DNA from 4 places in the Bradyrhizobium sp. LCT2 genome. Region 4 is predicted to be linked to each of the others. Evidence: predicted binding sites of a transcription regulator. Region 4 holds the regulator's gene; each other region holds the start of a gene.
What was found. The regulator LexA, encoded in region 4, represses DNA repair genes until DNA is damaged. The targets are predictions, from matches to a motif close to TGTTCNNNNTGTGTTCNG.
Positions count from the first base shown of each region.

Region 1: the regulator LexA is predicted to act here: its motif matches at 1,173-1,190, upstream of recA (recombinase RecA).
Region 2: the regulator LexA is predicted to act here: its motif matches at 1,165-1,182, upstream of EI171_RS05810 (YifB family Mg chelatase-like AAA ATPase).
Region 3: the regulator LexA is predicted to act here: its motif matches at 1,073-1,090, upstream of EI171_RS42650 (ribonuclease T2).

Region 1 is NZ_CP034432.1:3,870,894-3,873,092, forward strand. Features, by position in the region: gene EI171_RS18585 (hypothetical protein) at 453-662, shown strand; gene recA (recombinase RecA) at 1,283-2,199, shown strand, end outside.
Region 2 is NZ_CP034432.1:1,074,367-1,076,565, forward strand. Features, by position in the region: gene EI171_RS05810 (YifB family Mg chelatase-like AAA ATPase) at 1-1,107, opposite strand, end outside; gene EI171_RS05815 (PilZ domain-containing protein) at 1,333-1,578, shown strand; gene EI171_RS05820 (tetratricopeptide repeat protein) at 1,657-2,199, shown strand, end outside.
Region 3 is NZ_CP034432.1:9,037,648-9,039,846, reverse strand. Features, by position in the region: gene EI171_RS42655 (23S rRNA (adenine(2030)-N(6))-methyltransferase RlmJ) at 1-197, opposite strand, end outside; gene EI171_RS42650 (ribonuclease T2) at 322-1,026, opposite strand; gene EI171_RS42645 (hypothetical protein) at 1,146-1,610, opposite strand; gene EI171_RS42640 (hypothetical protein) at 1,792-2,085, shown strand; gene EI171_RS42635 (DUF3617 family protein) at 2,130-2,199, shown strand, end outside.
Region 4 is NZ_CP034432.1:4,889,889-4,892,087, reverse strand. Features, by position in the region: gene glp (gephyrin-like molybdotransferase Glp) at 1-782, shown strand, start outside; gene lexA (transcriptional repressor LexA) at 958-1,653, shown strand; gene EI171_RS23610 (hypothetical protein) at 1,941-2,147, shown strand.

The sequences.
Region 1 (2,199 bases), 1.0 Mb from region 4:
GCGCCCTGGTGCATGTTGATGCGCCTGGGCCGGCGGTAGCCTTGGCTGGCCCAGTACCTTGGCCCCAGCTCCCCGTTCCCCTTGAGTTGGGGCCTTTTGCTGTCCGCAAATAAAAACGCCGCCCGCTCAAATATGGCGCGGGCGGCGGCTTTCCAGCCCCAGGGGGGATGATGCAAAACCCCGGTAATCCTTCGTCTGCACACCCTATGCCAAGGTTCATTGTGCCGGAGCAGGACACCCGCGGAGGGGTATCAGGACCCAATTCGGTTTAATGCCGATCGAACTCCAGAAGGACCCCAACGTCATTCAGCCTGGAACACTGGGAATCAGCGAAGGAGCCGCCGACAAACAGGACTACTGGCCGCCAACTGAGGCGGCCTTTATTTATTTATTTCCAGGGATCTGAGCAAAACCGAACATGCAGGATCGCCGAAGCGGTTCATGCTGAGGTCATGACCGCAAAAGCGAAAAAGCTCACCCATGAAGAGTTCGCCTCTTTGCTCGCGGTCGGTCATGCGGCTGCAAATAGCGCTGCGCCTGCGATCCCTGCCAAACATCGCGCCCGATTGATCGCGCTAGGCTACATGGTCTTTCTTCAGGGCAGGCTGCGAATGACCACGCCGGGACGAATCCGGATCTATGCCGGGCAACTCGATACCTGAGGCGTGCCTTGCGCCTACGCTGGCTTTGGCGGTTGAAGCCCCGGCGATGTGAGCCACTCGCTCATGTGCGAGCCGATCTCGGCTTGGCGGGCTTTGCGCAGGAGGTCCTCTCGTTGAGGACCATGGGGGAGGGCTTTGGCCCGTTCGCGGAGACGTTTCGCTTCTTCGGAAAGTCGCTCCTCAAGAGGGACGGTTTGCGTGAAACGACGGCGCTGCCTCATGACACAACCTCGTCTTGGTCTTTACGGGTCCTAACCGCAGGGTTTGAGTTCTTGCGAGCTTAATATGCAGTCAGCCTGCCTTCTGTTCCAAAGTGAACGTTTCAGGGTGTTCTTCTGGTGGTCAGGGTGTTCTTCTGGCGGAACGCCCCGGCCCTTATACGCTACACCCATAACGAGTTAATCCAATACGCGCATGAACAGGTTGTGTCCGATCAAGAACAAATTAGGACATTTCCGAATTCAGCTTAGGACACTGGGGGTTAAATACGGACAGTACCGAAATCCGCAAAAGAACATATTGCGAACCAGGAACAAATGGGGTACATTGCTTTTATCGCCGGCCCGCCTCGCCAATCGTTTGTCCCCCTAGCGAATCCTCGCCATAAGGAGCACGACCCAATGTCCGCAACTGCCCTGCGTATCGTCGAAGGATCTTCCATGGACAAGAGTAAAGCTCTGGCCGCCGCGCTCTCCCAGATCGAGCGCCAGTTCGGCAAGGGCTCGGTGATGAAGCTCGGCAAGAACGATCGGTCGATGGACGTCGAGGCGGTGTCCTCCGGTTCCCTCGGGCTCGACATTGCGCTCGGCATCGGCGGCCTGCCGAAGGGGCGCGTCGTGGAAATCTACGGGCCGGAATCCTCGGGCAAGACCACGCTGGCGCTGCACACGGTGGCGGAAGCGCAGAAGAAGGGCGGCATCTGTGCCTTCATCGACGCCGAGCACGCGCTCGACCCGGTCTATGCGCGCAAGCTGGGCGTCAACATCGACGAGCTGCTGATTTCGCAGCCGGACACCGGCGAGCAGGCGCTGGAAATCTGCGACACGCTGGTGCGCTCGGGTGCGGTGGACGTTCTGGTGGTCGATTCGGTCGCGGCGCTGGTGCCGAAGGCCGAGCTCGAGGGCGAGATGGGCGATGCGCTGCCGGGACTTCAAGCGCGGTTGATGAGCCAGGCGCTGCGCAAGCTGACGGCCTCCATCAACAAGTCCCACACCATGGTGATCTTCATCAACCAGATCCGCATGAAGATCGGTGTGATGTATGGCTCACCGGAGACCACCACCGGCGGCAACGCGCTGAAGTTCTACGCCTCCGTCCGCCTCGACATCCGCCGCATCGGCGCGATCAAGGAGCGCGACGAAGTGGTCGGCAACACCACGCGCGTCAAGGTGGTGAAGAACAAGCTGGCGCCGCCCTTCAAGCAGGTCGAGTTCGACATCATGTACGGCGAGGGCGTTTCCAAGATGGGCGAGATCCTCGATCTCGGCGTCAAGGCCGGCATCGTCGAAAAGTCCGGCGCCTGGTTCTCCTATGACAG
Region 2 (2,199 bases), 3.8 Mb from region 4:
GCCGGTGCAGCGATCGATGCGGCCGCGCTTGCAGGCATAGCCGGGCTCGAAGGCGTTGCCGCAGCGGCAGGGATTCATCGCCGCGACCAGCATGAAGCGGGCAGGGTAGGTGACGCGATGATTGGCGCGGGACACCGAGACCTCGCCGTTCTCCAGCGGCTGGCGCAGCGAATCCAGCACGCGCGGATCGAACTCCGGCAGCTCGTCGAGGAACAGCACGCCCTGATGCGCGAGCGAGATCTCGCCGGGCTTGGCGCGCATGCCGCCGCCGGTGAGCGCGGCCATGCTGGCGGAATGATGCGGCGAGCGGAACGGGCGCCGCGCGGTCAGCGCGCCGCCCTCGATCTCGCCGGCAACGGAGGCGATCATCGAGACCTCGAGCAGCTCGCCCGGCGACAGCGGCGGCAGGATCGAGGGCAGGCGCGCCGCCAGCATCGACTTGCCGGCGCCGGGTGCGCCGATCATCAGCAGGTGATGTCCGCCGGCGGCCGCGATCTCCAGCGCCCGCTTGGCGCTTTCCTGGCCCTTGATGTCGCGCAGGTCGAGCTTTGAGGCGGCGGCCTCGTGCACTTTCGGCGAGGGCCGCGACAGCACCTGCGTGCCCTTGAAGTGGTTGGCGATCTGGATCAGCGATTGTGCGGCGATGATCTGGATGTCCGGGCTCGCCCAGGCCGCTTCCGAGCCGCAGGCGGCCGGACAGATCAAGCCTTCCTCGCGCACATTGGCGCCGATCGCGGCGGGAAGAACGCCGGCCACAGGCGCGATCGAGCCGTCGAGGCCGAGCTCGCCGAGCACGGTGAAGCCGGTCAGCGCATCCGGCGGAATCGCGCCGATTGCCGCCATCAGCCCGAGTGCGATCGGCAGGTCGTAATGGCTGCCTTCCTTGGGCAGATCGGCGGGGGCCAGATTGACGATGATCCGCCGCGCCGGCAGCGCCAGGCCCGAGGCGATCAGCGCCGAGCGGACCCGCTCGCGCGCCTCGGACACCGCCTTGTCCGGCAGGCCGACGATGGCAAAGGCCGGCAGGCCCGGCGCGACCTGCACCTGCACGTCGACCGCGCGGGCCTCGATCCCTTCAAAGGCGACGGTAGAAACCCGTTGAACCATGCCGAACCAGCCTGCCCTCTCGCACAATCGAGGGTAGCAGAGCCGGCCACCCTCCGCAAGAACAATACGGGAACATATCCGGCGCCGCGCAAGCCCTAACCAATCGTAAACAGGACGCGGACACTACGCGTCGAATGCAAGCTTCTGTCCTCAGCACATCCCAACGAATGTCCGCTACTCCTAGGGCTGCGGGATGGGCCGTGATCTAACAAGTGAACAATCAAAATGCTTGCAAATCGCCGGAGAAGCGAACGTCGGGTGTGCAGCCGGCTCGCCAAGATTCACTTTGGCGCGGGCTCGCTGCCGCGAGATTGCACGATCACCGATATTTCGGACGGGGGCGTGAAAGTGGTGGCGGAATTCCTGGAAGTGCCGCCGCAATTCACCATCATCTTCGCGCCGGACTATTCCCGCCAGTGCCGCCTGCGCTGGCGCATCGGGTGCGAGTTCGGCGCCGAGTTCACCGATTAGACTGCGGGGCTCACGTCCTTAACGGGAATTTAGCGTTAATCGGTAAGCATCCCTGATCAGTCGCCGAGTGATCAGAGTATGTCCAAGCGTTTGTCCCTTGCCTCTCGCCCGGCGAGATATCTGCTGTCCGCGCTTGTGCTCCTTGCCCTCGGCGGCTGTCAGACCACTGGCATCGAGGACATCACCGGCGCGCTCGGCGGCAAGTCGGAAGCCGCGAGCAAGGCAGACGGCAAGCCGGACATGGACGCACTGCGCGAGCGTTATCGCGCCAAGCCCAGCGATCCCAACGTCGCGCTCGACTACGGCAAGGCGCTGCGCGAGAGCGGGCAGAGCGCCCAGGCGGTCGCGGTGCTCGAGCAGGCCGTGCTCGGCCATCCCCGCAACAAGGCGCTGCTCGCCGGCTACGGCCGCGCGCTCGCCGACAACGGCAATTTCCAGCAGGCTTTCGACGTTCTGAGCCGCGCGCATACGCCGGAGGATCCGGACTGGCGCATCCTGTCGGCGCAGGGCGCGGCGCTCGACCAGCTCGGTCGCAACGAAGAGGCGCAGCAATATTACGCGACCGCGCTGAAGATCGTGCCGGACGAGCCGCAGGTTCTGTCCAATCTCGGCCTGTCCTAT
Region 3 (2,199 bases), 4.1 Mb from region 4:
CGCGCGATGCCGGTCAGCCATTCGCCACCGCGCCGCGCCTCGTCGCTTTCGAGATCGTAGAGGCCGGCGCCGGCATGGGTGTCGATGACGCGGAACGCCCCCGGCTTGTCCTGCAAATAAGTGAGAATGCGCGCCAGCACGATGTGCTTGATGACATCGGCAAAGTTGCCGGCATGAAAGGCGTGACGGTAGTTCATGGCGGAGAGTTACGACATCGCGCGATGAAAGTAACTCCCGTCATTCCGGGGCGGTACGTAGCACCGAACTGCGCACCATAGTTCACGCTTCGCGTGCCCCGGAATGACGGAGCTGATTTAGCAGCTACCCACCCCTGATCGGCGGCATCGTCACCTGGTCGCGGCGGCAGGCGCGGCGGTCCATCTCCTCGCAGGCGCGGAATTGCAGGTCCTTGCTGAGGCAGATGCGGACCTCGGACAGCCGCGTCCGGTTGCAGGTGACCGAGACGGCGGCGCTGCCGAGGCCCGGATTGGCCTTGATGAAGGCCTCCTCGACGTCGGCAGGCGCCACGGTCTTGGCCTGCGACAATTCGAGATATTCGGCCGGAATCTTGATCGCGGCGCGCGCTTTCCTGATCGTCTCGAAATAGCTGCGGTCGGCGAGCCCCGAGCAGGTGCCGTGCTTGTCCCACTCGTTGAAGATCAGGCCCGGCGCCGGCATCAGGTCGAGCATCGAGGAGACGATGCTGCGGTTCAGCCGCGGCGCCGGCCGCTGGCAATATTCCGGGAAGCCGTTCTCATATTGCGGCCACAGCCCGTGCACCACGAAGGAATAGGGCCGGCCGCTGCACTGGATCTGGGAGCGGCCGCCGCGCTCCGCCGCCTCCTCGCAGAAGGAGGGCGACCACGAGAGCGACAGCACATAGAAATCGAATTCGCCGGGCGCGTTCTGCCGCCTGTCCTGCGCTGTCGCGACGCCCGCCGGCAAGACCAGCCCGGCGGCAAAGGTCAAGGCCAGGGTCAGCGAGATCATCAGGCGGGAGAACGAATGCAATCTGGAATGAAACATGGCGACGCCCCTCAACTAGACTGTGCAATCGAGCCTAGCAGGCGATGAGAACATTTCAAGAACAAAATTCGGGCGGCCCTCGTCAGGCCGGTGGCCCGGTCCGAATCAGGGCTGTCGAATTACTGCTTGGCGGCGCGGCAGGCCGGATTGTAGGCCCAGTTGCGGTCGAGCCCGACCACGCACCATTCGACACCATTGCCGTAACCAGCGAAGCCGCCATCCTCGATGATCGAGAAATGCACCTTGCGCACCTTGCCGTCGTTCAGCATGGCCTCGCCGGTGCAATAGCGGCGCGGAATATTGTCGGACTGCCAGGGTCGGAACGCGGTCTCGTGCACGGCGGAGAAGCCGGTGATCTTCAACGAGGAATTCCAGAAGGCGCTTTCCTTCTCCCAGAACTGGGTGGCGATCGTCGGCAGCGCCTTGTCGCAATCTGCCACATTGCCGTCATAGCGCGGTCCGCTCAGCCAGAAATTCAGCTCCAGCGGATTGGCGGCCCTGGCCTCACCGAGCGACAGCGCCCCGAACATGAGGCCGAGCACGGCGGCAAAGCGGAGCGATTTCAGGGAGGTCGAGGCGCGCATGGGCAATCCAGACAGATGATCTGCGGAGGTCGGACGGTGCCGCGAAGGGCGGGTGAGGTCAAGTGCAGCGCGGCAACACTTGGCCAGGAGTTGACCAGAACGTCGCATCCGACAGGGCTTCAGTTCTTTTCACTTCCGTCCCGGCACCGTAAACTGGCGCCAACCAATTGGAGTAACGGGAATGCGAATCATTGCGGCCGCGGGCCTTCTTGCCCTGGGTATGATGGCGGGCCAGTCGGCGCGCGCCGATATCCTTCCTGTGCCCCCGTTCAAGGGCAACGACACCGGCGGCATCATCGCCTATTCGATGGCCAATCAGGTCGATGCGCGGCAGGTCGCGGTCGATCATTGCGCGCGGTACGGCAAGGTCGTCAAATTCCTCGGCGTGCAGGCCTATGAGGGCGGCTACATCTCGTTCTCCTGCCGCTGGGTGCCCTATGGCGCCGCCAACCAGCCGATCCGCACGCTGTACTGAGGCGTTTTCGTAACGCAGCGATCTCTCAGCCGGGAGCTTCCCACATGACGCGCAAACTTGCTTTGCTCGGCTCGGCCCTTTGCCTTGTGGTGTCGGCAGGCGGCGCCAGTGCCG
Region 4 (2,199 bases):
TGCTCCTTCGCAAGGGAACCCGGCTCACCGAGCGCGACCTCGCGCTCGCCGCCGGGATGAACCATCCAGACCTGCCCATCCGCCGCCGTCCGAAGGTCGCGATCCTCGCCACCGGCGACGAGCTGGTGATGCCGGGCACCACGCCGGGCCCCGGCCAGATCGTCTATTCCAACGGCTATGCCCTGCACGCCCTCGCCCGCCAGGAGGGCGCAGATACCATCGACCTCGGCGTTGCCGCCGATACGCTGGAGGCCACCACAGCCGGCATCCGCCGTGCCCGAGAGAGCGGCGCCGACATCCTGATCACGATCGGCGGCGCCTCGGTCGGCGACCACGATCTGGTCCAGCAGGCGCTGAAGGCCGAAGGCATTGCGATGGCGTTCTGGAAGATCGCGATGCGGCCGGGCAAGCCGATGATGCACGGCCGGCTAGGGGCGATGGGGGTGATCGGCCTGCCCGGCAATCCCGTGTCGTCCTATGTGTGCGGCTTCCTGTTCATGGTGCCGTTGATTCGCGCCCTGTCGGGCCGCGCCGTGATTCACCATCGTCGCGAGCGCGCCGTGCTCGGCCGCGATGTCGGCGCCAATGACCGGCGCGAGGACTATCTTCGTGCGCGCCTGGAGCGGCGCGACGACGGCATGCTTGTCGCCCTTCCCGTCAATCATCAGGATTCCTCGCTGCTTGCGAATCTCGCTGCGGCGCAGGCACTTCTCGTGCGCGCGCCGTTCGCGCCGAAGGCCGAGGCAGGCGCGCCTTGCGAGGTGCTGCGACTGCCCGCCTGAACGCACTGGTCCTGCGCGTTCCGCGAACTTTGTCGCGTTCACGGTAAATTAAGCAGTTGCGGAACACATATCGAACATATAGTGTCCGTTCATGATTTGTTTCGAGCATCTGGCGGCTCGCCGCTGAATTCACCGTCTCGGAATCGAACGACATCAACCGGGGGATTTGGTCGAGATGTTAACGCGCAAACAATACGAGCTTCTGCGATTCATCAGCGAGCGTTTGAAGGAAAGCGGTGTGCCGCCCTCCTTCGACGAGATGAAGGACGCGCTCGACCTGCGCTCGAAGTCGGGCATCCATCGCCTGATCACCGCACTGGAGGAGCGCGGCTTCATCCGGCGCCTGCCCAACCGGGCCCGCGCGATCGAGGTGATCAAGCTGCCCGAGCTGCAGGCCGCCGCTGGCAACCGCCGTGGCTTCACGCCGAGCGTCATCGAGGGCAATCTCGGCAAGGTGCGAGCGAGCTCCAGCGCGGACGAGGGCGAACGCCCCGTCGCGGTGCCGGTGATGGGCCGCATCGCGGCCGGCACGCCGATCGAAGCGTTGCAGACCCGCAGCCACACCATCAGCGTACCGCCCGACATGCTCGGCTCGGGCGAGCACTACGCGCTCGAAGTGCGCGGCGACTCGATGGTCGAAGCCGGCATCCTCGACGGCGACATGGCGCTGATCCAGCGCAATGAGAGCGCCGACACCGGCGACATCGTGGTGGCGCTGATCGACGACGAGGAAGCGACGCTGAAGCGCTTCCGCCGCCGCGGCGCTTCGATCGCGCTCGAGCCCGCCAATGCGGCCTATGAGGTCCGCATCCTGCCGCCCAACCGGGTGAAGATTCAGGGCAAGCTGATCGGCCTGTACCGGAAGTACTGAGCGTGATCCGGACTGGAGGGCCGCGTTAGCGCAAAGTGCGCAGCGGTTTTCCCTCGCGGCAAGCGCAGGACGCGCTTGCGCGGAGATCATGCTCAAGCAATCACCTAAGCGCGGCCCGCCGGTTGGCGACCCGCGTCGTTGACGATTGGAGCGGACGATTGTCCGCTCCGGCTGGATAGTCTTTCTGGTTTTGCTCAGATTATCCGGCCCCTCTCTAGCGCTACATCCTCGCGACGCCGCAGAAAGCCCTCATCGCTTCGTGGCCCTGGAGATCGAGGAGGCAATCAATGCGCAAGATCGTTTTGAGCACCGTCACGGTGGCGCTGATCGCAGCATCCGCGTCGGCATCGCAAGCCTTCGCCGCGCAGTCGCACCATGCCCGCAAGGCAACGCAGACGACGAGCGAGCAATTGCGCAATGCCCGCAACGCCGTCGCGCAGCCGTCGCAACCCGCCTGGCAATATTCGGGCTGGTCGGCACCTGCTGGTCGCTGACGGAGACGCACGCCAAATGCACGGAAGCGGTTTTTGTTCCTGAGGCATTTGA